Linked DNA regions of Kineosporia succinea. The protein of the gene in region 2 interacts with the protein of the main gene of each other region in a pairwise test. Links are inferred from orthologs where the notes say so. Each region holds a gene or a part of one and is shown on either strand. Other genes may lie near its edges.

What was found.
Region 1: the proteins of J2S57_RS14875 (region 2) and J2S57_RS06250 interact in binary tests that used the Escherichia coli proteins (3 or more experiments, as listed by UniProt). The link is inferred for Kineosporia succinea from one-to-one orthologs.

What each region holds. Positions count from the first base shown.
Region 1 is NZ_JAUSQZ010000001.1:1,383,394-1,398,931, forward strand. The notes cover bases 12,721-15,538. They hold J2S57_RS06250 (citrate synthase), read right to left. Parts: upstream 14,869-15,538; coding sequence 13,573-14,868; downstream 12,721-13,572. Other genes in these bases: J2S57_RS06245 (hypothetical protein), read left to right, coding at 12,721-13,507; dapC (succinyldiaminopimelate transaminase), read right to left, coding at 14,947-15,538. Outside these bases: J2S57_RS06195 (SRPBCC family protein), read right to left, coding at 1-474; J2S57_RS06200 (DivIVA domain-containing protein), read right to left, coding at 488-1,279; J2S57_RS06205 (glucosyl-3-phosphoglycerate synthase), read right to left, coding at 1,452-2,414; folP (dihydropteroate synthase), read right to left, coding at 2,411-3,235; J2S57_RS06215 (LOG family protein), read right to left, coding at 3,304-3,897; J2S57_RS06220 (LOG family protein), read right to left, coding at 3,973-4,767; J2S57_RS06225 (GGDEF domain-containing protein), read left to right, coding at 4,936-8,826; J2S57_RS06230 (hypothetical protein), read left to right, coding at 9,397-9,849; dapE (succinyl-diaminopimelate desuccinylase), read right to left, coding at 9,854-10,963; dapD (2,3,4,5-tetrahydropyridine-2,6-dicarboxylate N-succinyltransferase), read left to right, coding at 11,061-12,089; more of J2S57_RS06245, read left to right, coding at 12,650-12,720.
Region 2 is NZ_JAUSQZ010000001.1:3,376,635-3,388,294, reverse strand. The notes cover bases 3,515-6,295. They hold J2S57_RS14875 (lipid kinase), read right to left. Parts: upstream 5,487-6,295; coding sequence 4,542-5,486; downstream 3,515-4,541. Other genes in these bases: J2S57_RS14870 (ABC-F family ATP-binding cassette domain-containing protein), read right to left, coding at 5,550-6,295; sthA (Si-specific NAD(P)(+) transhydrogenase), read left to right, coding at 3,515-4,477. Outside these bases: J2S57_RS14900 (hypothetical protein), read left to right, coding at 1-12; glmM (phosphoglucosamine mutase), read right to left, coding at 108-1,454; rpsI (30S ribosomal protein S9), read right to left, coding at 1,778-2,284; rplM (50S ribosomal protein L13), read right to left, coding at 2,322-2,765; more of sthA, read left to right, coding at 3,062-3,514; more of J2S57_RS14870, read right to left, coding at 6,296-7,241; J2S57_RS14865 (DUF5709 domain-containing protein), read right to left, coding at 7,290-7,775; J2S57_RS14860 (ExeM/NucH family extracellular endonuclease), read right to left, coding at 7,905-9,794; tRNA pseudouridine(38-40) synthase TruA, read right to left, coding at 9,967-10,818; rplQ (50S ribosomal protein L17), read right to left, coding at 11,049-11,651. UniProt on the Escherichia coli protein: In vitro phosphorylates phosphatidylglycerol but not diacylglycerol; the in vivo substrate is unknown.

The DNA.
Region 1 (15,538 bases), 2.0 Mb from region 2 along the record:
TCCTTCGATGTCGCGGCCGAGCCGGCGCAGGGCCGAGCCGTAGCCGAGCCGGGCCGCCGCGCCGATCAGCGGACCGGCGAACCGCGTGAGCGACTCCGGTACCACCCGGATCTCCTCGGTCCAGACGAGGAGGGATCCGCCGCCCGGCCCGGTGCCCCCGGCGGGGACCTCGTCGGGACGCACCTCGGCCTCGACCCAGCCCTTGAGGAGACGGCCGGTCTTGCGCACCCGGAAGCGGCCCTGCGGCCGGACGGGGCCGGGCGGCTCGAAGTGCTCGATCTGCATCGGGTCGTCGAAGGCCAGCGGACCGACCCCGGTGCGCGCGACGAAGCCCGAACCGGGCACGTCTCCGGACCCGACCACCCGGATGCGGGTCAACGGCGCCAGCTGTGCGTGGGCCGGCCAGTCGGTGAGCCGCGCCCAGACCAGCGGCACGGGGGCCGCGATCGGCACCTCCACCCGGAACGTCGCCATCAGCGCGTCACCATCAGGGGCGCTCGTCGGAACCGGGCCTGGACCCACCGGCTCCGGGGGCTCCGGGGTCGGCCTCGGCCCGGCGGCGCGGGCGTTTCAGGGAGCGCGTGATCGGGCCGGTCGGGGGGTCGGAGAGCGCCGCCGGCAGCGGGTCGGTCAGCGGGTCGGTCAGCGGGTCGGTCAGCGGGTCAGTCAGCGGGTCAGTCAGCGGGTCAGTCAGCGGGTCAGTCAGCGGGTCGGCCAGAGGGTCGGCCGCGACCGAACCCATTGCCGCAGAGGGAGTCTGATCGGTGCGGGGAGCACCCGAGGCATCCGGGACCGCGGGACTGGGCCGCTCGAACGACCCGGCGCCCGGGGTCGGGCCCGCTCCGGTGCCCGGCGCCTCGACCGAACCGGTCGCCCCCGGCTCCGCCGAGCTCGGACCAGCTCCACCCGGACCAGCACCGCCCGGACCGGCAACCGGCTCGGCGCCCTCGCCGGCCGGCGACGCAGCACCGGGAGCACCGGCAGCACCACGGGACAGCCGCACCCGGGCGGCCTTCTCCTGGGCGACCTGGGCCCGCAGGCGGTCGACCTCCACGGCGAGGGTGTCGAGGGCGGCGTCCACCTGGTCCATCCGGTAGCCGCGAAAGCCCTGCACGAAACGCAGCGAGGCGACATCGCGGCCGGTGACACCCTCGGCGGGCAGGCCCCGGGCCGGGACGGTCTGGGCGGGCTCGTCGAGGCCACCCCGGACGAGGCCGGTGGCGACCGCGATCACCCCGGCGACCACGGCGAGGGTCAGCAGCACCATCAGCAAGGTCACGAAGAGAATCGTCCCACGCGGCACCGACAGTTTCGCATTCCGCACAGCCGACGCACATCCGCCGCCGCCTGAAGCCGACCGGAACCGACCGGAACCGACCGTCCAAGGGCCGGCGACCCGACCGTCCCCCAGCCCCGCACCGACACCAACGGCCCAGGCCAGGCCGCAGGGGTCAGCGCCGCACCGGTCCCCGACCCGTGCGCTCCACCCGGCGCACCACCGGATGCCAGCCCCCCGGCGTCCCCTCCTGGAACTGGACCAGGTCGACGGGGGTGACCGCCTCGTCCACCCCCGCGCGGTCGAGCACCACCGCGAGGATCTCCGAGGCCATCACCCCCAGATCGGCCAGGTCACGGTTGCGGTGCTTGCGGACGCCGAGGTCGACCTGGGCGATCGCGTCCAGTCCGGCGATCCGCAGGGTGTCCATCAGCAAGGCGATCTCCACGCCGTACCCGCCGGCGAAGGGCAGGCGGGTGAGGAGGTCGCGGCGGGCGGCGTACTCACCGCCCAGCGGCTGCACCACCCCGGACAGCCTCGGCGCGAAGCGGGCCAGCAGCGGACGCGCCATCAGCTCGGTGACCCGGCCGCCCCCGCTGCGCTGCTCGGTGTTCGCCAGCCGCAGCGGACGCCGGTAGAAACCCTTGACCAGCTGCACGTCCGGCTCGGTGAGCAGCGGCCCGAGCAGACCGGTGACCACCTCCGGACCGACCTCGACCAGGTCCGCGTCGACGAACACGATCACGTCGCCCTTGGTCGCCGCGAGCGAGCGCCACAGCACCTCGCCCTTGCCGGGCAGCGGCGGCAGGCCGGGCAGCACCTCGTCGAGCGCCACCACGCGGGCCCCCGCCTCGAGGGCGCGCAGGACCGTGCGGTCGGTGCAGCCACCGTCCATCACCACGACCTCGTCGACCAGGTCACCGGCCGCCCGCACCGCGGACACCACGCCCGCGACCGTCTCCTCCTCGTTCAGCGCAGGCAGCACCACGCTGACCGTGGTGGAGCCCTTCAGCGCCAGCAGTTCCGCCGGCGACCAGGGCACCGGCTGCCAGGTGCGCCGCGCGAACCAGGAAGCGACCTCGTCCGAGAGACCGGAGGGGCCCGGACCCGAAAGGCCGGAACCGGAGACCTCGCTCACGCCAGCCCCCGCACCGCACGGGCCGGCGGCCGTTCACCCCGGATGCTCGCCACCATGTCGACCGCCCGTCGCGACGCCGCGACGTCGTGCACCCGGAACACCTTGGCCCCGCACCAGGCCGCGACCGCGGTGGCCGCCAGCGTGCCCTCGAGCCGCTCGTCCACCGGCAGGTCGAGGGTCTCCCCGACGAAATCCTTGCGGGACAACGACATCAGCACCGGGTGCCCGAGCGCGACCAGGTCCTCGGACCGGCGCAGCAGGGCCAGCCCGTGCCAGGTGTTCTTGCCGAAGTCGTGGGTCGGGTCGAGCAGCAGCGACTCCCCCGGCACCCCCGCGTCCATCGCCCGCCGGGCGCTCGCACCCAACCCGGCCAGCACGTCGTCCACCACGCCCTCGGGCCCGGTGCCGTAGGAGATGCGGTGGGGACGCGTACGCGGCACGGCTCCACCGGTGTGCGAGATGACCAGCCCGGTGCCGGTTTCCGCGGCGATCGCGGGCAGCTCCGGATCGTGCCCGGCCCAGGTGTCGTTGATCAGGTCGGCCCCCGCGGCGCAGGCCTCGCGGGCCACCTCGGCCCGCCAGGTGTCCACGCTGATCAGGAGATCCGGGTGGGACGCCCGGATCTTGCCGATGAAAGGGACCACGCGGCGCAGTTCCTCGGCGGTGTCGACCTCGGTGCCCGGCCCGGCCTTGACCCCGCCGATGTCGACGATGTCGGCCCCCTCGTCGGCGGCGCGGGCCACCGCCTCGGCGGCCTGGTCGTTGTCGATCATCCGGTTCGCCGCGTAGAACGAGTCGGGCGTGCGGTTGATCACCGCCATGATCACCGGGACCCCGGACGCGAAGTCCCGGCCACCGAGCCGGAGCCGGGCGGAGGGAGCGGGGACGGTCACGGGGCGGACTCCACCTGGTCGGTCAGGGTGGGTGTGGTGCGCGAGGAGCCGAGCCCGGTCTCGATCGCGGTCAGGGCCTCGTCGACGGACGCCGTCCACACCAGTGCGCCGGCGGCCTCGTCGGAGAGGAACCCGGCCGCCGTCAGCGAACCGATCAGCTCGCGCAGCGGCCCGAACACCCCGGTCGGGTCGAGCACCACGACCGGCTTGGCGTGCATGCCGAGGGTCGCGGCGGTCCACACCTCGGTCAGCTCCTCGAGCGTGCCGATGCCGCCGGGCAGGGTGAGGAAGGCGTCGGCCTCGGAGTCCATGCGGGCCTTGCGGCTGCGCATGTCGGGCGTGACGACGAGCTCGTCCGAGTCGTGGTCGGCGACCTCGCGGTCGAGGAGCGCCTGCGGGATCACGCCGATGGTGTGCCGGCCCCCGTCCCGCACGGCCTGGGCCACCGCGCCCATCATCGACACCGACCCACCCCCCGAGACCAGGTCGTGGCCCCGGGACGCGATCGCGGCCCCGACCTCGGCGGCGAGTTCGACGTACCGGGGATCGATCCTCAGGGACGACGCGCAGAAAACACAGATCCGGGCCACCGGGCCATTGTCACCCGCTGCTTCGGGCGGGCGCGCCCGGGACCGGTGCGGCGGCGTGTTCGGGGGTTCGGGCGTTCAGGCCCCCGCACCCGGCGCCGGGGCGGCCGCGTGCTCGGCGCGCGCCGCGGACATCAGGGCCACCGCCTTCTCCACGTCGTCGGTGATCGTGAGCAGGTCGAGATCGGCCTCCTTGATCATGCCGCGCTCGAGCACCGGGCCGGCCAGCCAGTTCTTCAGGCCCTGCCAGTAGTCGGTGCCCAGCAGCACGATCGGGAACGAGGTGACCTTCTGGGTCTGCACCAGCACGAGCGCCTCGAACAGCTCGTCGAAGGTGCCGAACCCACCGGGCAGCACGATGAATCCCTGGGCGTACTTGACGAACATGGTCTTGCGGGCGAAGAAGTAGCGGAAGTTCACGCCCAGGTTCACCCACGGGTTCAGGCCCTGCTCGAACGGCAGCTCGATGCCCAGCCCGACCGACACCCCGCCGGCCTCGTGCGCGCCCTGGTTGGCGCCGGCCATCGCGCCCGGGCCCCCGCCCGTGATCACCGCGAAGCCGGAGCGGACCAGCGCCCCGCCGACCTCCTGGGCGAGCGCGTAGTCGGGGTGCGAGGGCTGGGTGCGGGCCGAGCCGAAGACGCTGATCGCCGGGCCCAGCTCGGCCAGGGCCCCGAAGCCCTCGACGAACTCGGCCTGGATACGCATCACGCGCCAGGGGTCGGTGTGCACCCAGTCGCTCGCGCCGCGGCCGTCGAGCAGCCTCTGGTCGGTCGTGGACTCCGGCACCAGGTCGCCACGGAGTGTGGTCGAGCCCGAGGTGTGCTCGTCCTTGCCCATCAAGGGGCTCGTGCCGTTCGTTCGCGTGCTCATCGACCTGAAGGTAGGCGCTGACCGGGCCCCTGTCCTAGCCGAACACCACCGACATCACCCGTCTCGGCCGTCACGAATCGTCAGGACTGGTGACGCTGAGCCCAACACCGGGAAATTCCGGCCCAGTCCACTCGAGCCGTGAGCTCAAACCCGGATAGTGTGCGGCACGTGCGCGGTCTGCCGGAGGAGTTGACCCGGGACGGCGTGTCTCCACTGGCGGACGTCGAGAAGCTCGTCGTCGAGGGCCGGTACGGGCGCGCTGATCTCGCTCTTCGGCGACTCGAAGCGCTGATCCCGAGTCTGGCCCAGACCGCCGACGACGAGACGCTCCTGCTGGCCCTGTACGGCCGCGCGGTTCTGCTGCGGCGCCTCGGCGGTGGGCACCAGACCGCCATCGCCGCCTGTGACGTGCTGGAACGCGCCGCCCACGAGCGCCAGGCCGGCCTGTGGGCCGCGATCGCCTGCGCCGCCCGGGCCCAGTTCCGCGTCGACTCCGGCGACATCGGCGGGGCCACCGCCGACCTGGCCAAGGCCGATGCCGCGCTGGCGGGCGACGACCTCACCGGCGAGGGCGGCTACCGCCTGCTCAACGGGCTGGCCGTGGTCTACGCCGGGTTGCGCCTGCAGGACCGGGCCGACGAGGTGCGCACCCGCATCGAGCACACGGTGTCCTCACGCGGCACCCTCGACCGGGCCGAGCACTGGGCCACCTGGGCCACCGAGCTCGCCGCCCGCGCGATGGAGCCGCTGGCCGGCGGTGCGCAGGACCCGCAGCAAGAACTCATGAGCCGCGCGGTCGAGCTGGCCGCCAAGGTCGACAACCTGCCCGAGGACGAGGTGCCCGGCACCCTGCGTCGCGGCGCCAACGGGGTGCGTGCCTTGGCGGCCGCCTACCGCGGCCGTCCGTCGGAGGCCCTGCGCCTGCTCGGGCCCGACGCCTTCGGCACGGTCGGCGACCTGCCCGCCGCCGAGCGGCAGATCGTGTCGCTGGCCGCGATGCGCGCCCACGCGCTGGTCGGTTCGCTGGCCACCGCCCGCAGCCTCGACGACGCCGCGATCGCCCCGCCCGCCACGCTGCCCAACCTGGTGCTCGAGGTCTGCCGCACCCGTGAGCGCCTCTGGCTCGAGACCTACGCCAACGGCGAGGTCGTGCCGGTGCTGCAGCGCATGACCGAGCTGCTGGTGCGGCTCGGCTGGCGCGGCATGGACCTGGTCGCCGACACCGCGCGCCAGGCCCTGGAGCACCAGGCGCTGCGCACCGAGAGCCGCACCGACCAGCTGACCGGGGTGGGCAACCGCCGCGCCCTCGACGAGGAGCTGCGGCAGCTGCTGCGCTTCGGTTCGCTGCCGCTCGCGCTGATCCTGGTCGACGTCGACCACTTCAAGGAGATCAACGACCGCTTCACCCACGTCGTGGCCGACGAGGTGCTGCGCCGGGTCGCCGCCAGCCTGAGCCTGCAGCTGCGCACCGACGACCAGCTGCTGCGGTACGGCGGCGACGAGTTCGTGGTGCTGCTGCCCGGCACCGGCGACGAGGAGGCCAACCAGGTCGCCGAGCGCATGCGGGTGGCGGTCGACGCGCGGCCCTGGAACGAGCTGGCCGACGGTCTCGAGGTGACGATCACGACCGGCTGCGCCGCGGTCTGGTCGCTGTCCGGCCGGCGTCCCGACGCCGACGCCGAGAAGCTCTTCCGCCGCGCCGACGAGCGCCTGATGGCGGCCAAGCGTGAGCGCCCGGGCGACGCCGAGGTGCGCTCGCTCTACACCGGCCCGATCAGCACCGGATGGGACGACGACACCGACGACGTGGCCGCGGTCTCGATGCCGCCCACGCCCACGCACCGCACGCTGGGGGCCGAGGTGGTCGGGCCGCACAGCCGTCCCGGTTCCGGGCCGTCGGTGCCGCAGGTGCTCAACGGTGGCCGCCGGGCGACCGATCCCGGTCTCGACGAGAACGCGGCCCGCCCGAGCACCCCGGTGAACGGCACCGATCTGCGGCTCTCCGCCGCGATCAACCCGTCGCCGGCCGAGACCGCCGGTCCGGCAACGTCTTCCGGTGAGAGCCGGCACGGCAGCGGTACCCCGTCGGACGCGAGCCCGGCCGGGGCCGGCACGCCCCGGGCGGGCAGCCGCCGGTCGCGCCGGGCCGCCCGGGACGCCGAGGCCGCCTCTCCCGTCAACGGGGTCCCGGTGGGGCACCCCGCCGATGCCGCGGCCGCCGCGGCCTCGGCCCGGCAGGCCGAACAGACTCGACAGGCCGAGCAGGCCCGGCAGGCCGAACAAGCCCGGCAGGCTGAGCAGGCCCGGCAGGCTGAGCAGGCCCGGCAGGCTGAGCAAGCCCGACAGGCCGAACAGGCCCGGCAGGCCCAGGAACGTGAGCTCCGCGAGAAGGAAGAGCGCGAGCGCGTCGAGGCGGAGGCCCGGCAGCTGGCCGAGCAGGTCGAGCGGGAACGCCGCGAGGCCGAGGCCCGCGCCGAGGCCGAACGCCGCGAGCGGGAGCGCCAGGAGGCGTTCGCCCGGGCCGAGGCCGAGCGTGTGGAGCGGGAGCGTCTCGAGGCCGAGCGCCTGCGGGTAGAGGCGGAACGCTTGGAGCGGGAGCGTGTCGAGCGCGAACGCGCACGTCTCGAGGCCGAACGTCGCGAGCGCGTCGAGGCGGAACGTCGCGAGCGTGAGCGCCAGGAGGCCGCGCGGATCGAACGCGAGCGCGTCGAGGCCGAACGTCGCGAGCGTGAGCGCCAGGAGGCCGCGCGGATCGAACGCGAGCGCGTCGAGGCCGAACGCCGTGAACGTGAACGTCAGGAACGCGAGGAGCGGGCCCGCCGGGAGCGCGAGGCCGCCGAGGCCCGCGCCAAGGCCGAGGCCGAGCGCCGGGAACGCGAGCGCCGGGAACGCGAACGGCTCGAGCGGGAGCGCAAGGAGGCCGAGGCCCGGGCCGAGGCCGAGCGGATCGAGCGGGAGCGTCTCGAGGCCGTGCGGCTCGCCGCCGAGCAGGCCGCCCTCGCCGAGAAGGCCGCCCAGGCGGCGAAGGCCGAGAAGGAGCGCCTGGAGCGGGAGCGTCAGGCCGCCCTGGCCAAGGCCGAGGCCGAGCGCCTGGAGAAGCAGCGCGCCGAGCGGGAGCGCCGGATCCACGAGGCCCGCGAGCGCGCGGCCGCGGCCCGGCGTGAGCGTGAGGTGCGGGAGCGGGCCGAGCGCGAGGAGGCCGAGAAGGCTGCCCGCGAGCAGGCCGCGCACGAGGAGTCCGAGCGCCGTCGCCTGGAGGAGGTGCGCCGGGCCGCCGAGGAGATCCGCCGGGAGGCCTACGAGCGTGCCGCCAAGCTGGCCGCGTCGGCGTCGGGCACCAGCAGTACCTGGTCGACCGCCCAGGGCCCGGCCACCGGGGGCTGGATGATGCCGTCGTCGGCCTCCGCGATCGAGGCGCCGACCACGCCGGGCGCGCCTCGTCCCGACCTGACACCGCCGCCGGCCGAGCCGCCGCGTGACGACCCCGACCGCCGGTTCCAGGAGACCGCGGCCCAGATCTACCGGCCCGACCCGAACCTGGGCCCGTCGACCGAGACGATCCGCGCCCTCAGCGACCCGCTGAACGACCCGCTGCCGTCGTCGGGCTCGTCGTACTCCAACTCCTCGTACGGCAACGGTTCCGGATACCCGCCCGGCGATTCGTACTCCGGCGGCTCCGGCAGCTCCGGCGGATCGAGCGGTTCCCACGGCTCGGGCAGCTCCGCGTTCGGCGGCTACGGGAGCAGCCCGGCGTACCCGCCGGCTCCTCCGGCGCCCACGCCCCCTCCGCCCGCCGCGTCCACGCCGCCGCCCTCGTCACCGTCGCCCTACAGCAACGTCCCCGAGGAGCCCTGGCGCCCCGCCGCGAACGACCCCTGGGGCCAGGGCACCCCGGGCGGCCAGAACGGCTGGCAGGACGACGACGATGACGACCCGGACGCGTCCGACCAGGGCCGTCTGCCCGGCACCGGCCGTCGTGACAAGGCGGGCCCGTCCACGTCGCGGCAGGCGATCATCGACCTGTCCGCGCGCCGTCGGCACCGCGGTTCGGGCGACTAGGAACCTGATCGTGGACGCGTCGGTCACCTGACGCACCCACCTCACCTCCGCGGCGCGGCCCCGGTGAGAGTCCGGTCTCCGTCGAGGGACACGACGGCCCGGGAGCAGACCTCCCGCCCACGGACGCTTCGTCACCGCCGCGTCCAGCTCCCCCGGCGGGGAAAGCGAGCCCGCGCCGGTGATCCCGCACGTGACCGGGCAGAGGGGACGCCGGCCGCCCGCCCGAGGTGGGGGCGACGCGTGAGGCGACCGCCGCGTCCCTTAATTTCGGGACCGGCCCCCCTTGAGCCGTCACCGCCCCGAGAGACTCTCGCACCCACATCCGGCTCACTTCTTAACCACCCGCATCCGGTGATCTCGCTGTCCACCCTCCTCGGCGAACGCCTGCTGCACTCTTCCAGTGCGCAAATGGGCATATTGCGCTCTAATCACTCTTGATTAAGCCTATGTGTGAGCACGGCGTAACAGCGCGGTACGAACGCGGGGGATGCGGTGACGGTGGGTGGAGCCATTCCGGCTACGCGGAGCAGTTCAGAGGCCGGCGACGGTGACGGGCGGAATCGAGACCTGATGACAGAGCAGCAGACCACCAGCGGCAGCCGGCTCGACTCCAAACCCGACCGGTCGAACGACCGGTCCGCGGACACCGCACCCCAGGCGTCCCGTCCCTCACTGAACCGTCAGGCACCGCGCACCCCGATCTCGCAGCCCATCCAGCAGCAGCCGCCCATGCAGTGGACGGGCCGGCTGGAGTTCGACCTCACCGACAGCCGCGGCTGGCGGGTCGGCACCATCGAGGTGGTCGTGCGCATCGACACGGTCACCCTCTGGTACGGCAACCGCACTCTCGCCGTCATGCACCGGGAATCGTTCAAGCACTGGCTGATCCGGCCGGTGGTGCCGTTCGAGTTCGACGACGTGGTGTGGTTCATGCAGGGCACCACCACCTGCCTGACCATCGACGGGGCCAACTCCTACGCGGTGCCCGACCCGATCGTCGACCACCTGTTCGCGGTCGCCTGAGCGATCAGCCGGTGAGGTACCGCCGCAGCGCGTCCAGGCAGGTCGTCAGGTCGCTCTCCGGGCAGTGCTCGTCGTCCTTGTGCGCGAGCGAGGGGTTGCCCGGGCCGAAGTTGACGGCCGGGATGCCCAGGCCGGAGAACAGGGCCACGTCGGTCCAGCCGTACTTCGGGCCCGGCGTGCCGCCCACCGCGGCCACGAAATGGGCTGCGACGGGCGCGTTCAGGCCCGGGCGGGCCGCCGGGGAGGCGTCGGTGACGGTGACCTCCCAGGCCCCGAACAGCTCCCGCAGGTGCGCCTCGGCCTCGGCGAGCGACTTGTCGGGGGCGAAGCGGTAGTTGACCAGCACCGAGCAGCGGTCGGGGATGACGTTGCCCGCGATGCCGCCGGAGATGCCGACAGCGTTGAGGCCCTCGCGGTAGACGAGCCCGTCGACCTCGATCTGCCGCGCCCGGTAACCGTTCAGCACGTCGAGCACCGCCCCCGCGTGGTGGATCGCGTTCGAGCCCATCCACGACCGGGCGGAGTGGGCGGCGGTGCCGGTGGTGGTGACCTCGACGCGCATCGTGCCCTGGCACCCACCCTCGACCACGGCCGAGGTCGGCTCCCCGAGCACCGCGAAGTCGGCCTGCAGCAGCTCGGGACGCTCCCGCGAGAGACGGCCCAGGCCGTTGCGCACGGCCTCGATCTCCTCGCAGTCGTAGAAGACGTAGGTGACGTCACGCGTCGGCTCGGGCACCCCGGCGGCCAGGTTCAGGGCGACCGCCACCCCGCCCTTCATGTCGACGGTGCCGCGGCCGTGGATGACGCCGTCGAGGGTGCGGGTGGGCAGGTTGCCGGCGATCGGCACGGTGTCGATGTGCCCCGCGATCACGACCCGCTCGGCGCGGCCCAGCTGGGTGCGGGCGACGACGCAGTTGCCGTCGCGGATCACCTCGAGGTGCGCCACCTCGCGCAGCGCGGCCTCGACGGCGTCGGCGATCGCCTGCTCGTCACCGCTCACCGAGGGGATGTCGCACAGGGCGCGGGTCAGGTCCGCCACGCTGCCGGTCAGGTCGAGCTTCGCGACGTCCGGGGCGGGGTCGGTCAGGTCCGGGCCGGGGGTCGCGGAAGTCATGCGCCGGAGCCTACCCGGCACCGCCCCGGGGACCGGGCGGTGCCAGGGGCGGACGAGGAGGTCGGGGGCCATGGCTGCCACCCGTAGGATGCAGCCCATGACCGAGGTGAGTTCCACGTCCCCCACGACCGCTTCCAGCCCCCGCCTGGCCTGGGGTTATGGCCTGGCCAGCAGCACCGAGGCGGGCGTCGTGCTGGACACCTGGTACCCCGCGCCGCAGCTCGGCGAGGCCCCCGAGGACTCCCCCTACGCCGTGCCCGCCGACCTGGCGTCGCTCGAGGGCACCGACCCGCACCGCAAGGTCCGGCTGCACGTGGTGCGCACCGTCATCGACCTGGACGCGGAGCCCAAGGACACGCCCGACGCGTACCTGCGCCTGCACCTGCTCTCGCACCGCCTCGTGCGCCCGAACACGATCAACCTGAGCGGCATCTTCGGAGCCCTGCCGAATGTGGTGTGGACCAACCACGGCCCCTGCGCGGCCGAGGACTTCGAGGCCACCCGCCTGCGCATCCGGGCCGGCGGCGGGCCGAACACCCGGGTCGAGGTGACCGGGGTGGACAAGTTCCCGCGGATGACCGACTACGTGCTGCCCACCGGCGTGCGCATCGCCGACGCCAGCCGGGTGCGCCTGGGCGCCCACCTGGCCGAGGGCACCACGGTCATGCACGAGGGCTTCGTGAACTTCAACGCGGGCACGATCGGCCACTCGATGGTCGAGGGACGCATCTCGCAGGGTGTCGTGGTCGGTGACGGCTCCGACATCGGCGGCGGCTCGTCGATCATGGGCACGCTCTCGGGCGGCGGCAAGGAGATCGTGTCGATCGGCGAGCGCTGCCTGCTCGGTGCCAACGCCGGTCTGGGCATCGCACTGGGCGACGACTGCATCGTCGAGGCCGGGCTCTACCTGACCGCCGGCACCAAGCTGCTCCTGCTGTCCGACCCGGGCAGCGGCGAGTTCGCGGGGGCCAGCCAGGAGAACCCGAAAACGGTCAAGGCGCTGCAGCTCTCGGGCGCGAACGGCCTGCTGTTCCGCCGCAACTCGACCACCGGCGCGGTCGAGGCACTGGCCCGCACCGGGGGCTCGTTCTCGTTCGAGCTGAACGCCGCCCTGCACGCGAACTGACCGCAACCGGCCTGAGCCGAACTTTTCCGTGATCATGCGCGTTTCACCCGACATCGCCCCCGGCTCCGGCCCGGGCGCAGGGGTGGGCCGCGCATGATCACGCACAGAGGGAGGGCAAGCACATCTCCGACAGGCACCGCACGACCGGCACCGGCCGCGCCGCGGCACCCGGGCCCGGCGCGGAACCCGAGTACGGCGCGGAACCCGAGTACGGCACGAGGCACCAGGACGACGCGGACGACACGTTCGGCGCACCTCCGCACGCCCGCCATCCGGACGACACCGCACCCGGATCCGGTTCCGGCGCCGCGTCTTTCCCGGAAGGCGACCACGACGTGACCCCCGCCGACCCGACCCGGCCGATGCCCGCCGGAGGGCCCCGCGCAGGCACGCCCCGGCCGAAAAGGCCGACGGGCGGCGCGAACCGGCCGTCCGGGGGATCCCGCAAGCCCACCGACCCGGGTCGCACCCGACCGATCGCGACCGACCGACGCAACCACGTCGTCCATCCGAAAAAACGTCGCAAGAGCCCCTTTCGAGGGCTGCTCATCGGGCTGACCGTGATCCTGCTGACCGCGGGCATCGCCGTCGGCGGGGCCTGGGTGTGGCTGAAGGGCGCCGTCGGGCCGATCGCGATCCGGCAGATCTGCACCGGCGAGTTCAGCAACGGCGACCGCACCACCCTGGAACTCGACCAGGCCAACAACGCCGCGATCATCACCGGCATCGCCGAGAAGCGCGAGTTCCCGGTGCGGGCGGCCACGATCGGCGTGGCCACCGCCATCCAGGAGTCCAAGCTCCGCAACATCACCTACGGCGACCGCGACTCGGTGGGGCTGTTCCAGCAGCGCCCCTCACAGGGCTGGGGCACGCGCGAGGAGATCCTCGACCCGATCTACTCGGCCAACGCCTTCTACGACGCCCTGGCCAAGATCGACAGCCTCGACGACATCACCATCACCGAGGCCGCGCAGAAGGTGCAGCGCTCGGCCTACCCGGAGGCCTACGCCGACCACGAGCCGGAGGCCCGGATGATCGTGTCGCCGCTGGCCGGTTACTCCCCCGGCGGCTGGAACTGCGTGGTGAAGGAAGACGACACGCTCACCGCGCAGGAGCCGGGGTCGAGCGGATTCACCGAAAGAGCCGCTGCCGTGCGTGAAGCCGCCGGCGAGGAGCTCGGCCGCAGCAAGCCCGACGTCGACGCCGCCGGCACCGGCCTGACCTACACCGTGCCCAAGGCCGCCGAGAACCGGCACGCCTGGGCCCTCGGCTCCTGGGCCGTGGCCCGGGCCAAGGAACTCGGCGTCAAGCGGGTCGCCCTCAACGGCTACACCTGGAGCCGGGCCGAGTCCGGCGACGGGTGGGTGGAGACCGACACCGGCCTGGGCACCCGCGACGTGACCATCACGGTGTACTGAGCCGAACCCGGTGCTGAACCGAAGGCCCGGTGATCACGCAGATCACCGGGCCCTTTTCACGTACGTCAGCGCTCGCTGATCCCCAGGTACGGACGCTCCGTGGCGCCGATGTAGATCTGCCGCGGACGGCCGATCTTGGTCTGCTTGTCTTCCATCATCTCGCGCCACTGCGCAATCCAGCCGGGCAGCCGGCCGAGGGCGAACAGCACCGTGAACATCTTGGTCGGGAAGCCCATCGCCTTGTAGATGAGGCCCGTGTAGAAGTCCACGTTCGGGTACAGCTTGCGCTCGATGAAGTAGTCGTCGTTGAGCGCGATCTCCTCGAGCCGCAGCGCGATCTCGAGCAGCGGGTCGTTCACGCCGAGCCCGCGCAGGATGTCGTCGGCGGTCTTCTTGATGATCGCCGCGCGCGGGTCGTAGTTCTTGTACACGCGGTGCCCGAAGCCCATCAGCCGGACGCCGCCCTCCTTGTTCTTCACCTTGTTCATGAAGGTGTCGGGGCCGTCGGGCGAACGCTGGATCTCTTCGAGCATCTCCAGCACGGCCGAGTTGGCGCCGCCGTGCAGCGGGCCGGACAGTGCGTGGATGCCGGCCGAGACCGAGGCGAACAGGTTGGCCTGGCCGGAGCCGACCAGCCGCACGGTCGACGTCGAACAGTTCTGCTCGTGGTCGGCGTGCAGAATGAACAGCAGGTCAAGGGCTTTCGCGAGCACCGGGTCGACGTCGTAGGGCTCCGCCGGGAAGCCGAACGTCATCCGCAGGAAGTTCTCCACCAGGTCGAGCGAGTTGTCCGGGTAGAGGAACGGCTGACCGACCGACTTCTTGTAGGCGTAGGCCGCGATCGTCGGCAGCTTGGCCAGCAGCCGCACCGTGGCGAGCTCGATCTGCTCGTGGTCGCGGATGCTCGTGCTGTCGGGATAGAACGTGCCCAGCGCCGACACCGCGGCCGAGAGCACCGGCATCGGGTGCGCGTCGCGCGGGAAACCGTCGAAGAACCGCTTGAAGTCCTCGTGCAGCAGCGTGTGCCGCTGAATCCGGTGGGTGAAGTCCTCGAGCTGCGACGGGGTCGGCAGCTCGCCGTAGATCAGCAGGTAGCTGACCTCGATGAAGGAGGACTTCCCGGCCAGCTCGGCGATCGGGTAACCCCGGTAGCGCAGGATGCCCTGATCGCCGTCGATGTACGTGATGGCCGACGTGCAGGACGCGGTGTTGGTGAAGCCCGGGTCGAGCGTGACGTAGCCGGTCGTGGACAGGAGCGATGCGACACTCACCCCGGAGCCGCCCTCGGTGGCCCGGGTCACCCCCAGGTCGAGTTCGCCGCCCGGGTAGTTCAGGGTGATCTGTTCGGATCCGTCGGACATGAAGACGCTCCCACGCTGGTGTCTGGGTCCAGGGTCTACGGACCTGTGCCCCGGCGGGTTCGCCGGGGACACACGGCCTTAACGCAAGTTACCCCTCGTTGATCCGAGTGAGCCATCCGGACCAGCTGCGCGGCTAGCGAGTTGCGCCACTCTTTCATCACTGACGGTCATGGCGATGCGCACGTGGCGGGCGCCCGCCGGGCCGTAGAAATCTCCCGGTGTGACGAGGACCCCACGGGCGGCGAGGTCTTCGACGGTGTCCCAGCAGGGTTCGTCGCGGGTGGCCCAGAAGTACAGCCCGGCCTGCGAGTGATCGATCTTGAAGCCCTCACCGGTGAGCCACTCGCGCATGAGTTCACGCCGACGGCGGTACCGCTCACGCTGCACGGCGACGTGCTCGTCGTCGTTCAGGGCGACCCGCAGGGCCTCCTGCACGGGCCAGGGGACGATCATCCCGGCGTGCTTGCGGATCTCCAGAATGCGGCGCACCAGAACGGGATCCCCGGCCACGAAGGCCGCGCGGTAGCCCGCCAGGTTGGACTGCTTGCTGGTGGAGTAGACCGCCAGCAAGCCCTCGTGCGAGTCGCCACACACGCGCGGGTCGAGGATGCTCGGCACCTCGACGCCGTCCCAGCCGAGCTCGGCGTAGCACTCGTCGGAAGCCACCACG
Region 2 (11,660 bases):
GTCATTCCGTAAGACGTCCGGGGCACCGCGCGCAGGAGGGGACGCGGTGCCCCGGAAACACCGAAAGGGCGGTTCCCCGTGGGGAACCGCCCTTTTCGTATGTGCTCTCAGACCTCGAGCGCGAGCCGGGACCGCACCACCGAGGCCAGCCCCTCGGCCTCGGACCGGGCCTGCCCGGCCTCCTTGGCCTCGACCATGACGCGCACCAGGGCCTCGGTGCCGGACGGGCGCAGCAGCACGCGGCCGGTGTCGCCCAGCCGGGCCTCGGCCTCGGCCACGGCGGCCTGCAGCTCGGCGTCTTCGTGGCAGCGGTTCTTGTCCACGCCCTTCACGTTCACCAGCACCTGCGGCAGGCGCTCCATCACCGCGGCCAGCTCGGCGAGGGGCTTACCGGTCTGGGCCATGCGGGCCAGGATGTGCAGGCCGGTGAGCACGCCGTCGCCGGTGGTGCTGTGGTCGAGCATCACCACGTGCCCGGACTGCTCGCCGCCGAGCGAATAACCGCTCGCGCGCATCTCTTCCAGCACGTACCGGTCGCCCACCGCGGTCTGCACCACGCGGACGCCCTCGCGCTCCATCGCCAGGCGCAGCCCCAGGTTGCTCATCACGGTGGTGACGAGCGTCTTGTGGGCCAGCACCCCACGGTCGGCGAACGCCAAGGCCAGCACGGCCATGATCTGGTCGCCGTCGACGTCGTGACCGAGGTGGTCGATCGCCAGGCAGCGGTCGGCGTCACCGTCGTGCGCGATGCCGACGTCAGCGCCGTGCTCGAGCACGGCCGCGCGCAGGTGCTCGAGGTGGGTGGAGCCGTAGTCGTCGTTGATGTTGAGCCCGTCGGGCTCGGCCCCGATCACGACGACCTCGGCGCCGGCCTCGCGGAAGGCGCGCGGGGAGACCTCACTGGCCGCGCCGTGGGCGCAGTCGAGCACGACCTTGAGCCCGTCGAGCCGGCACGGGAGCGTCTCGACCAGGTGCTTGACGTAGCTGTCGCCGGCCTTGGCCAGGCGGCGGGTGCGACCCACCGCGGCGCCCGTGGGGCGGGCCCAGGGCTCTTTCATGCGGCGCTCGATCTGGTCTTCCACCTCGTCGGGCAGCTTGTAGCCACCGGCGGCGAAGAACTTGATGCCGTTGTCGGGCATCGGGTTGTGCGACGCCGACAGCACCACCCCGAGGTCGGCCCGGGAGTCGTCGACCAGGAACGCGACGGCCGGGGTCGGCACCACGCCCGCGTCTTCCACGTCGACCCCCGCGCTGGCCAGACCGGCCATCACGGCGGCGGACAGGAACTCGCCCGAGGCTCTCGGGTCACGCCCGACCACTGCTCTGGGCCTGCGCCCCTGAACCACTTCACCGAGAACGTGCGCCGCCGCGACCGAGAGGTCGAGGGCGAGCTCGGCGGTCAGGTCGCGATTGGCCAGCCCCCGGACGCCGTCCGTGCCGAATAGTCGCGCCAACGAGTTCCTCCTAGCGGGAATGTCAAAAGCCTACGCGCACCATGCCCCCGGGGCAGTGGTACGCCAAATCACGCAGGTCCGGGCGCTGCACCGCCCGGGCCGTTCACGTTCACCCGCCCGGGTCACCGGGCCGTCCCCCCGCCGGGAACCCGCCGCCGGAACCAGCCGCCGGGAACGGGCACCGGAGCGCCCCGCCCCGAGACGCACGATGCCGGGACACACGATCCCCGGGACACGCGGACGGCCGAAACGCACGACGGCCCCGGAGCCAGAGAACCCCGGGGCCGTGCGTGCTGCAACTGATGTCTGCCGAAGCAGAAAGATCAGCGCTTGCTGTACTGAGGAGCCTTACGCGCCTTCTTGAGACCAGCCTTCTTGCGCTCCTTGGCCCGCGGGTCACGAGTCATGAAGCCGGCCTTCTTCATGGCCGGGCGGTTGGCCTCTTCGTCGATCTCGTTCAGCGACCGGGCGACGCCGAGACGCAGGGCGCCGGCCTGGCCGGACGAGCCGCCGCCGTGGAGGCGGGCGATGACGTCGAAGCGGCCCTCGGTCTCGGTGACCCGGAAGGGCTCGTTGACCAGCTGCTGGTGCACCTTGTTCGGGAAGTAGTCCTCGATGGTGCGGCCGTTGATCTTCCAGAGGCCGGTGCCGGGCACGAGGCGGACGCGCGCCACGGCCTCCTTGCGACGGCCGGTGGCCGAGCCGGGGGCGGTGATGCTCGAGCCGCCACCCTTGACCGCCGGCGTGGAGCTGGTGTAGCTGCTCGGCGCGTCTTCTTCGAATTCGTCGTCGACGGCGTCGACAGCCACGTCGGTGGTGGACTCGGTCACGGTTCTCCTTGGTGCGCTTGTCTGGGGGATCGCAGAACTACTGCGCGATCTGGGTGATCTCGAAGGGGACGGGCTGCTGCGCGGCGTGGGGGTGCTCCGGGCCGGCGTAGACCTTGAGCTTGCCGAGCACCTCGCGGCCGAGGGAGTTCTTCGGCAGCATGCCGCGGACGGCCTTCTCGACGGCGCGCTGGGGGTTCTTGTCCAGCAGCTCGGTGTAGGTGACCGAGCGGAGACCGCCCGGGTAACCCGAGTGGCGGTAGGCCTTCTTCTGCTCGCGCTTGTTGCCGGTCAGGGCGACCTTGTCGGCATTGATGATGATGACGAAGTCGCCGGTGTCGACGTGAGGAGCGAAGGTCGGCTTGTGCTTGCCCCGCAGGAGTACAGCTGCCTGCGTAGCGAGCCGGCCGAGCACGACGTCGGACGCGTCAATGACGTGCCAGCGGCGCTCGATGTCACCGGGCTTGGGGGTAAACGTACGCACGGTCGCAGCCTCGTTCTGATCAGAGCATTCGGGTCGACATTTTCATGTGCCACGGACAGCACGCCGATCCAGGTTTCCGGATGGTCGCTGCTCCGCACCCGACGTGCCACGCACCAACTAGGCTCGACATGACGGACGGGTCACACAACGAGAAAACACATTACCGGGCGGCTTCCGGAGGGTCAAAACGCGGAGTCGCGCCGCGCGGCGCCCACGAGGGCCCGGCCGTGCTTCAACCATCACGTGACAGCCGCCGATGAACCACCCGCCGGCACATGAACACGGGGAGAAACATCATGGCGGAGCAGCAGTACGACTACGACCTGCTGGTCATCGGCTCCGGGCCGGGAGGGCAGAAGGCCGCGATCGCCGCGGCCAAGCTGGGCCGACGCGCGGCCGTGGTGGAACGCGGCGACATGGTCGGCGGGGTGTGCATCAACACCGGCACGATCCCGTCGAAGACGCTGCGCGAGGCCGTGCTGTATCTCACGGGCACCTACCAGCGCGACATGTACGGCCAGAACTACCGGGTGAAGCAGGACATCACCCTGGAAGACCTGCTGGCCCGCACCCAGCACGTGATCGGGCGCGAGATCGAGGTCATCCGCAGTCAGCTCAACCGCAACGCGGTCGACCTGCTGCACGGCACCGGCCGCTTCACCGACGCGCACACCGTGCTGGTCGAGGGCGGCCCGGCCGGGGCCCGGTCGGTCACCGCGGAGTTCGTCGTGATCGCCACCGGCACCACGCCGGCCCGGCCCGCCACGGTCGAGTTCGACGGCAAGAAGGTCATCGACTCCGACGGGATCCTGCACCTCGACGTGCTGCCGCGCTCGATGGTGGTGGTCGGCGCCGGGGTGATCGGCATCGAGTACGCGTCGATGTTCGCGGCCGTCGGCTGCAAGGTCACCGTAGTCGAGCAGAACGACCGCATGCTCGGTTTCTGCGACGACGAGATCGTGGAGTCGCTGAAGTTCCACCTGCGCGACCTGTCGGTGACGTTCCGGTTCGGCGAGAAGGTGGCCTCGGTCGAGCACAACGCCAGGGGCACCGTGACGCACCTGGTCTCGGGCAAGAAGATCCCGGCCGACGCGGTGATGTACTCGGCCGGGCGGCAGGGGGCCACCGAGGCGCTGGACCTGCCCGCGGCCGGGCTGGAGGCCGACAACCGGGGCCGCATCACGGTCGACGACCACTACCGCACGAGCGTCGAGCACATCTACGCGGTGGGCGACGTGATCGGTTTCCCGGCGCTGGCCGCGACCTCGATGGAACAGGGCCGGCTGGCGGCCTACCACGCCTTCTCGGAGCCGGTGAACAGCCTGATCAGCATGCAGCCCATCGGCATCTACACGATCCCGGAGATCAGCTACTGCGGCTGGACCGAGGACGACCTGACCTCGTCGTCGGTGCCCTACGAGGTCGGCATCTCGCGCTACCGCGAGCTGGCCCGGGGCCAGATCGCCGGTGACTCCTACGGCATGCTCAAGCTGCTGGTCAGCACCGGCACCCGAAAGCTGCTGGGGGTGCACGTGTTCGGGTCGCAGGCGACCGAGCTGGTGCACCTCGGCCAGGCGATCATGACCTGCGAGGGCACGGTGGACCACCTGGTCGACACGGTGTTCAACTACCCCACGCTGTCCGAGGCCTACAAGGTGGCCGCCCTCGACGCCGTCAACAAGATCCGGGCGGTCGAGCGGTTCTTCGCCTGAGCCCACGACGGTGGACGTGGTGGTCGACCCGACCACCACGTGCACCGTTGCAGCGGTTGGCTTCTCAGTGCCGTGCGCGCTCCCGCGCACCGATGTCGGCGACCCCGACCGACGCGTCTTCGGGCACGATCACCCGCAGCCCGCCCTCGATCACCCCGAACGTCTCGGGCGTGTGCGCCGACAGCTCGCCGTCGACGTTGATCGCCTGCCCGGGAGCCGTGCTGACCCGGACGTTGCGCGTGGTGACGTGGTAGACGTGGTCGCTCTCGGTGAAGACCCCGCTGACGAAATGCCGCGCCACCTGCCAGCGCTGACGCGGCGTGCCCCGCGGGATCGCGTAGACGTCGAGCAGGTGGTCGTCGATGCCGGCGCCCGGCGCGACCACCGCTCCCCCGCCGTAGAACCGGCCGTTGGCCACGGCCAGCTGCAGCAGGTCGTCGAGCTCGACGTCGGGATGGTCGCCGTCGGGGAACTCGAGGGTGGCCGAGAAGGTCCGGAACCGGCGGTAGGCCTTCACCGCCGCGATCGGGTAGGCCAGCGCCCCGAGCCGCTTCTTGAGTTTCGGGTTGAGCTGCTCGGTGACGCCCACGGCCAGGCCGATCGAGCTGACGTTGAGAAAACGGTCGTCGCCGACCACGCCCAGGTCGACGTCGACCACCTTGCCCCGGGCCACGTTCTGGCAGGCCCCGTCCATGTCGGTGGGCAGGCCGAGGGTGCGCGCCAGGTCGTTGGCGGTGCCGGTGGGCAGCAGCCCGAGCACCACCCCGGTGTTGCACAGCTGCGGCGCCACCGAACTCACGGTGCCGTCGCCCCCGCCCAGCACGATGGTGCGCGCACCGGCCCGGATGGTGTCACCCACCAGACGCGGCAGGGTGCTCGGGTCTTCGACGGCATGGGCGGCCATCAGCTCCACGCCGAGCTCGCCGAGCCGGTCGCGGGCGGCGGAGAAGTTCTCCTGCCCACGACGCGACGCCGAGTTGACGATGAGGACGGCCGGGGACTCGATCACGGTGATCAAACTACGGGCGTCAGCTGAACGTTCCGTGAGAGCACGCTGAGGACAGCGGCAACTTCAGCGAGCGCGCTGCACCCGGGTCTCGTCCCAGACGGGTTCGTCCGACTCGTACACCCGGCCGTCCGAGCCGAACACCAGGAACCGGTCGAACTCCCGGGCGAACCAGCGGTCGTGGGTCACCGCCACCACCGTGCCCTCGAAGGCCCCCAGGCCCTTCTCCAGCGCTTCGGCCGAGTGCAGGTCCAGGTTGTCGGTGGGCTCGTCGAGCAGCAGCAGCGTGGCGCCTGAGAGCTCCAGGAGCAGGATCTGGAACCGGGCCTGCTGCCCGCCGGACAGCGACTCGAAGCGCTGCTCGGCCTGGGTGTTGAGCTCGTACCGGTCGAGCACCTTGCTGGCCGCGTCGCGGGGCAGGCCGGACCGGTGCCCGTCACCGCGGTGCAGGATGTCGAGCAGCGTCCGGCCGAGCAGCTCCGGGTGCTGGTGGGTCTGCGCGAACCAGCCCGGCCGCACCCGCGCCCCCAGCCTGACCTGGCCCGAGTGCTCCACCGCGCCCGGGCTGGCCAGCGGCCCGTCTTCGACCGGCTGGTGCTCCACGTCCGGGTCACTGCCCCCGGCCGCCAGCAGCCGCAGGAAGTGCGACTTGCCGGAACCGTTCGAGCCCAGCACCGCCACCCGGTCGCCGAACCACAGCTCGGTGCTGAACGGTTTCATCAGCCCGGTCAGCTCGAGGTCCTCGGCCACCACGGCGCGCTTGCCGGTGCGCCCACCGGTGAGCCGCATGGTCACGTTCTGCTCGTTGGCGACGAGCTCGGGCGGGCCCGCCTCCTCGAACTTGGCCAGGCGGGTCTGGGCCGCGTGGTACTGCGCGGCCATCGAGTCCATGAACGTGGACTTGGTCTTCAGCATCAGCACGAGCGCCTTGAGCTTGGCGTGCTCCTCGTCCCAGCGCCGCCGCAGCTCCTCGAGGCGGGAGTTGCGGTCGGTGCGGGCCTGGCCGTAGGTGCCGAACCCGCCGCCGTGGATCCAGGCGTTGGCGCCGGCCGCGTGCGGCTCCAGCGTGACGATGCGGGTGGCCGCGTGCGAGAGCAGCTCCCGGTCGTGGCTGACCAGCAGAACCGTCTTCCGGGTCTGGGCCAGCTGCTGCTCGAGCCAGCGCTTGCCGGGCACGTCGAGGTAGTTGTCGGGCTCGTCGAGCAGCAGCACGTCGTCGGTGCCGCGCAGCAGGGTCTCGAGCACCAGCCGCTTCTGCTCACCGCCGGAGAGGGTGTTCGCGTTGCGGAACTGGGCCTTCTCGAACGGCATCCCGAGCGCCGCGACCGTGCACACGTCCCAGGCCGTCTCGGCCTCGTAGCCACCGGCGTCGGCCCAGTCGGAAAGGGCCTGCGCGTAAGCCATCTGGGTGGGCTCGTCGTCGTGCTCCATCATCGCCAGCTCGGACTTCTCCAGAGCCCGGCCGGCCTTGCGCACCGGCGCGGGGGCGACCGAGACGAGCAGGTCGCGCACCGTCGTGTCGTCACGGACGCTGCCGATGAACTGGCGCATCACGCCGAGCGAGCCGGTCACCACGGCCGCCCCGGACTGCGCGGCCGCGTCACCGGCCAGGATGCGCAGCAGGGTGGTCTTGCCCGTGCCGTTCGGGCCGATCAGGGCCGCGACCGCCCCCTCGGGCACCTTGAAGGTGACCTCGTCGAGCAGCGGGCGCCCGTCGGGGAGCGTGAAGGAGACCTGGTTGACGTCGATACCGGACACCCGGCCAGTGTGCCCGGTACCGGCGCCCCCATGCTCCTGATTAAAGAATCAGTCGATCACGTGGACCGCTGCCTCTTCGGCGCTCGCGGCCCCCTGGTCGATGCCGACGTCCGACCCGATCAGGTCTTTCTCCTCGTCGGAGCCGAGACCCTCGTCCGGGTCGACCAGCCGGCCGGCGCGCTCGCCACCGACCTCGGCGTACGAGAGGTCCTCGTCCTCGACCCGGTTGTTGTCCACCGAGTCGACGTTCTCGTCGGTGGGCGACGCCTCGAGGTCGGAGGCCAAGTTGGGGTCGGGCTCCTCCTGTGCGAGACGCTGGTCGAGACTCTCGCCCTCCAGCTCCTCCTGCTCGGTGGTGCCGAACCGGGTCATCCCCCGCGGCTTCTCGGGCGGCGAGTAGCCGGCGTCGAACACCGTGCCGTCGACGTCGTCGTCACCGAACGCCTGGTCGAGGTCGTACGTGTCGTCCGCCCCGTCGTCACCGGGCTGGTAGACCTCGTCCGAGTCGCCGGGCTCAAAGGTCGAATTGCTCATGCAGGCGAGATTGGCACTGTCCGCGTTCGCCCGCCATTCGTGAGCGTCCGGGTTTTCATGCAACCCCGCACAATGGTGGACGTCCCGGTCACCTCGACCGGAACGTCCACCATCAGGGTCGTGGTGGCCCTACTTGCGCAGGTCCAGCCCGATCAGCACCGGGTCGTGGTCGGAGGTGCGGAAGCGGTCGGGCGCGTACAGCGAGGTGATCTGGCCGGCCGACTTGAAATTGGTGTTGTAGTCGAGCACCGAGGGCTCGTCGGCGTTGATGTGCACGTCCTGCACGTCCTTGACCTGGCTCTTCAGCGAGGAGCTGGCCAGGGCCTGGTCGAGGTAGCCGGACTGGCCGTCGAAGACGTACGAGTACGCCTGCTCACTGCCGATCTCCTTGTCGATCATGTCGACGTAGCCGCTCCGGGCCAGGGCCTGGATCGGGTCTTCCTTGGCGTAGCTGTTCAGGTCACCGATGACCAGCACGTCCCTGTCGCCGGCGGTCTTGACCACGGTCGAGTCGATCCACGTGGCCAGCTCGGTGGCCTGCTCCGTGCGGTGGGCGTTCCAGCAGCTCTGGCCGTCGTTCTGGTCGGCGTCGGCCCCGGTCGCGCCGTCGCAGCCCTTCGACTTGAAGTGGTTCACGACCACGCTGACCCTGGCGTTCTTCCTGTCCTTGAAGGTCACCGAGAGCGGGTGCCGCTCGAACAGGTCGTCGTCGGCCACCAGCGTCCTCACCGGCGTGACCTTCGCCGGCCGGTAGAGCATGCCGACCTTGATCGCGTCGTCACCGGCCACGTTCGTGACGCCGGTGGCCTGATCCGCGTCGATGTACGCGTAGGTGCCCGGCTTCGTAGCCGCGTTCAGCGCGTCGGTGAGGGCCGCGATCGCGCTGTCCGCGCCGTAGCCGTCGTTCTCGATCTCCATCAGCCCGACCACGTCGGCGTCGAGGCTCTTCAGCGCCGCGACCTCCTTGGCGGTCTGGCGCTCGAACTCGGTCGCGTTCTCGGCGCCGCGGCAGTCGGCGGCCGCGCCACCCACACCGTAGGTGCAGCCCGTGAAGGTGTTGAAGTAGTTCAGCACGTTGCTGCTGGCCACGGTGACGTCGCCCTTGACCCTGCTGGACTTCGGACGCGCGTTGGCCGCCTTGAAGTTCGCCTGCCCGTTCAGCGCACCGACCGGGCGCAGGCGCCAGGCGTTGGGGCTCGCGGCGTTACCCGCCCAGGTGTATGTGAGCACACCGGTCGCGTTCTTCACGGTGTCGCCGGTGCGCAGGGTGTTGCTCGCGCTGAGCGGCTTGCCGTCGCGGCCGAAGACGATCGGGTCGGCGTTCTGGTTGTTCAGGGCGTCGTCGATGATCAGCTGGTTCAGGTCGTTCTCGGCCTGCAGCTTCGCGCGGCGCGGGTCGGCGGCGGCGTAGACGTTGGTCGGCTGCGTCAGCCGGCCCCTGGACGAGACCGTGACCTGGCCGAAGCGGCCCAGCAGGTAGTGCTCGGTCACGGTCAGGTTCTGCGGCAGGCGGACGAGCATGCCCTCGTAGCGCTCGAGGCTGTTCCCGCTCGTGAGGGGCAGCTTCACGGTGGTCGGCCTGACCGACCTGCCGGTGCCGCACAGCTCGACGGCGGTGGAGGTGACCTGGGTCTGCCCCTGGTACTCCGCGGCGTTGCCGGTGACCTGGACCTCGTCGCCGACCTTCACCTGGTTCTGGCCGGGGGCGTAGACGAAGATGCCGTCGGACGTGGCCCTGTCCCTGTCGCCCGCGTCCTGCACGAAGAAACCCTGCAGCGTGGGCGAGGAGCCCTCGTTGTCGCTGACCACGACACCGCGCACGGTGACCGTGCCGGTGATCGCCGCGGTGTCGCCGCTGCCCTGGACCTTGCCGATGGCGGTGGTGGTGCCGGTACAGGCTGCTTCTGCCGTCCGGGCCGCCTGAGCCGTTGAAGGGGCCACCAGGCCCAGGCCGGTGAGTGTCGTCGCCGCGGTGAGAACCACGGCCCCCGTCGCGTAGGTACGCCTCGTCGTCGTCACGGTCAGGCAGCCTAGGCGCGATCGGTTTGATTGGTGTGAACGGAACATGACGTAGGGGCAAGCGGTCGGGCCTTCACCTCGGCCTCCGGGCAGGGCCCACCCACCCGGGCACGCTCGAGTCCCGCCGGAGGTTGTCACCGATGCCGGTACGAGGCCGCCCCGCCGCAGCGTGCTACGGCAGCGTCCGCACCGCGCGTGACTCCCGCGCCCGCCCGGCCAGCTCGGAGTCCGCCGGGTACCCGACCTCCTCCAGCACCAGCCCGTGCGGCGCCACCACGGCCACGTGCGGATCCCGACGGCGCCCCGTCAGCACCTCGGCCGGCCACTCCACGGACTTGCGCCCCTCCCCCACCGGCAGCACCGCCCCGACCAGCGCACGCACCATCGAGTGGCAGAACGCGTCCGCCAGCACGGTGGCCTCCAGCAGCCCTTCCGGAGTGCGCCGCCACTCGTACCGCAGCAGCGTCCGGATCGTCGTCGCCCCCTCGCGGTGCTTGCAGAACGCCGCGAAGTCCTTCAGCCCGACCAGCCGCCCCGCGGCCTCGGACATGGCCGAGGCATCGAGAGGGCGCCGATGACTCAGCACGTCCCGGCGCCGTAGGGGCGGCGCCCCGGCCGGGTGATCGCTGACGCGGTAGGAGTACCGGCGATGCACCGCCGAGAACCTCGCGTCGAACCCTTCGGGCGCAACCGAAACCCCGTGCACGCGAACGTCACCGGGCAGCACACCGGCCAGCCGCGTCACCAGCGCCAGAGCCGGGGCGCGGTCACTCCGACCGGGAATCTGCTCCCAGGCACCGACCGGCACATCCGCGTGCGCGACCTGACCGCGCGCGTGCACCCCCGCGTCCGTACGTCCCGCCACCGTCAGCTTCACCGGTCGCCCCAGCCGCAGGATCGTGCTCAGGCCGGTGGCGATCGTCTCCTCCACCGTGCGGCGGCCTGGCTGGGCGGCCCAGCCGCTGAAATCCGTTCCGTCGTAGCCCAGATCGAGCCGGATCCGGACCAGCGGCTCCGAAACCACGTCGCCCCTCGTGGTATTCGCGGGCACAGAGGCCTCAGAGGGCTCAGAGGGCGAAATGAGGGACGCGTCGGGGCCTTCCGGCCCCACCCCGCCTCCCGGCGCCTCCGGTGACCCCGGCCCCTCAGGCTCCGCAACGTCCGTAAGCAATGGTTCTTCTCCGCGGTCGAGGCTGCTGAACGAGACGAGCCCGCCACCCCCGAACGGGGATGACGGGCTCGGCTGCGTGAGAACTACTTCTTCTTGCCTTCGACCGCGTCCTCGGCAGCCTCTTCGGCGACCTCGGCGGCAGCCTTGGCGTCAGCGGTGCCCTCGGCCTCCGCAGCGGCCTCGGCCTCGGCGGCGGCGTCAACCGCGGCCTCGGCGTCGCCGGCGGCCTTGGCGTCCTCGGCCTTGGCGGCGGCAGCCTCGGCGGCCGACGTGTTGCCGCGGGCCGCACGAGCGGTGGCGGCCTCGGCCTCACGCGCGGCGGCGGTCACGGGCTCGAGAACGAGCTCGATGACGACCATCGCGGCGTTGTCGCCCTTGCGGTTACCGATCTTGGTGATACGGGTGTAGCCGCCCTTGCGCTCGGCCACCACCGGAGCGATCTCGGTGAAGAGCGTGTGGACGACGCCCTTGTCCGTGATCGTCTGCAGCACCCGGCGGCGAGCCGACAGGTCACCGCGCTTCGCGAACGTGATCATGCGCTCAGCCAGCGGCTGCATGCGCTTCGCACGCGTCTGCGTGGTGGTGATGGACTTGTGCGTGAACAGCTGGGTCGCGAGGTTGGCCAGCAGCAGCCGCTCGTGCGCGGGACCACCCCCGAGCCGGGGACCCTTGGTGGGCGTGGGCATGTCGGTGAA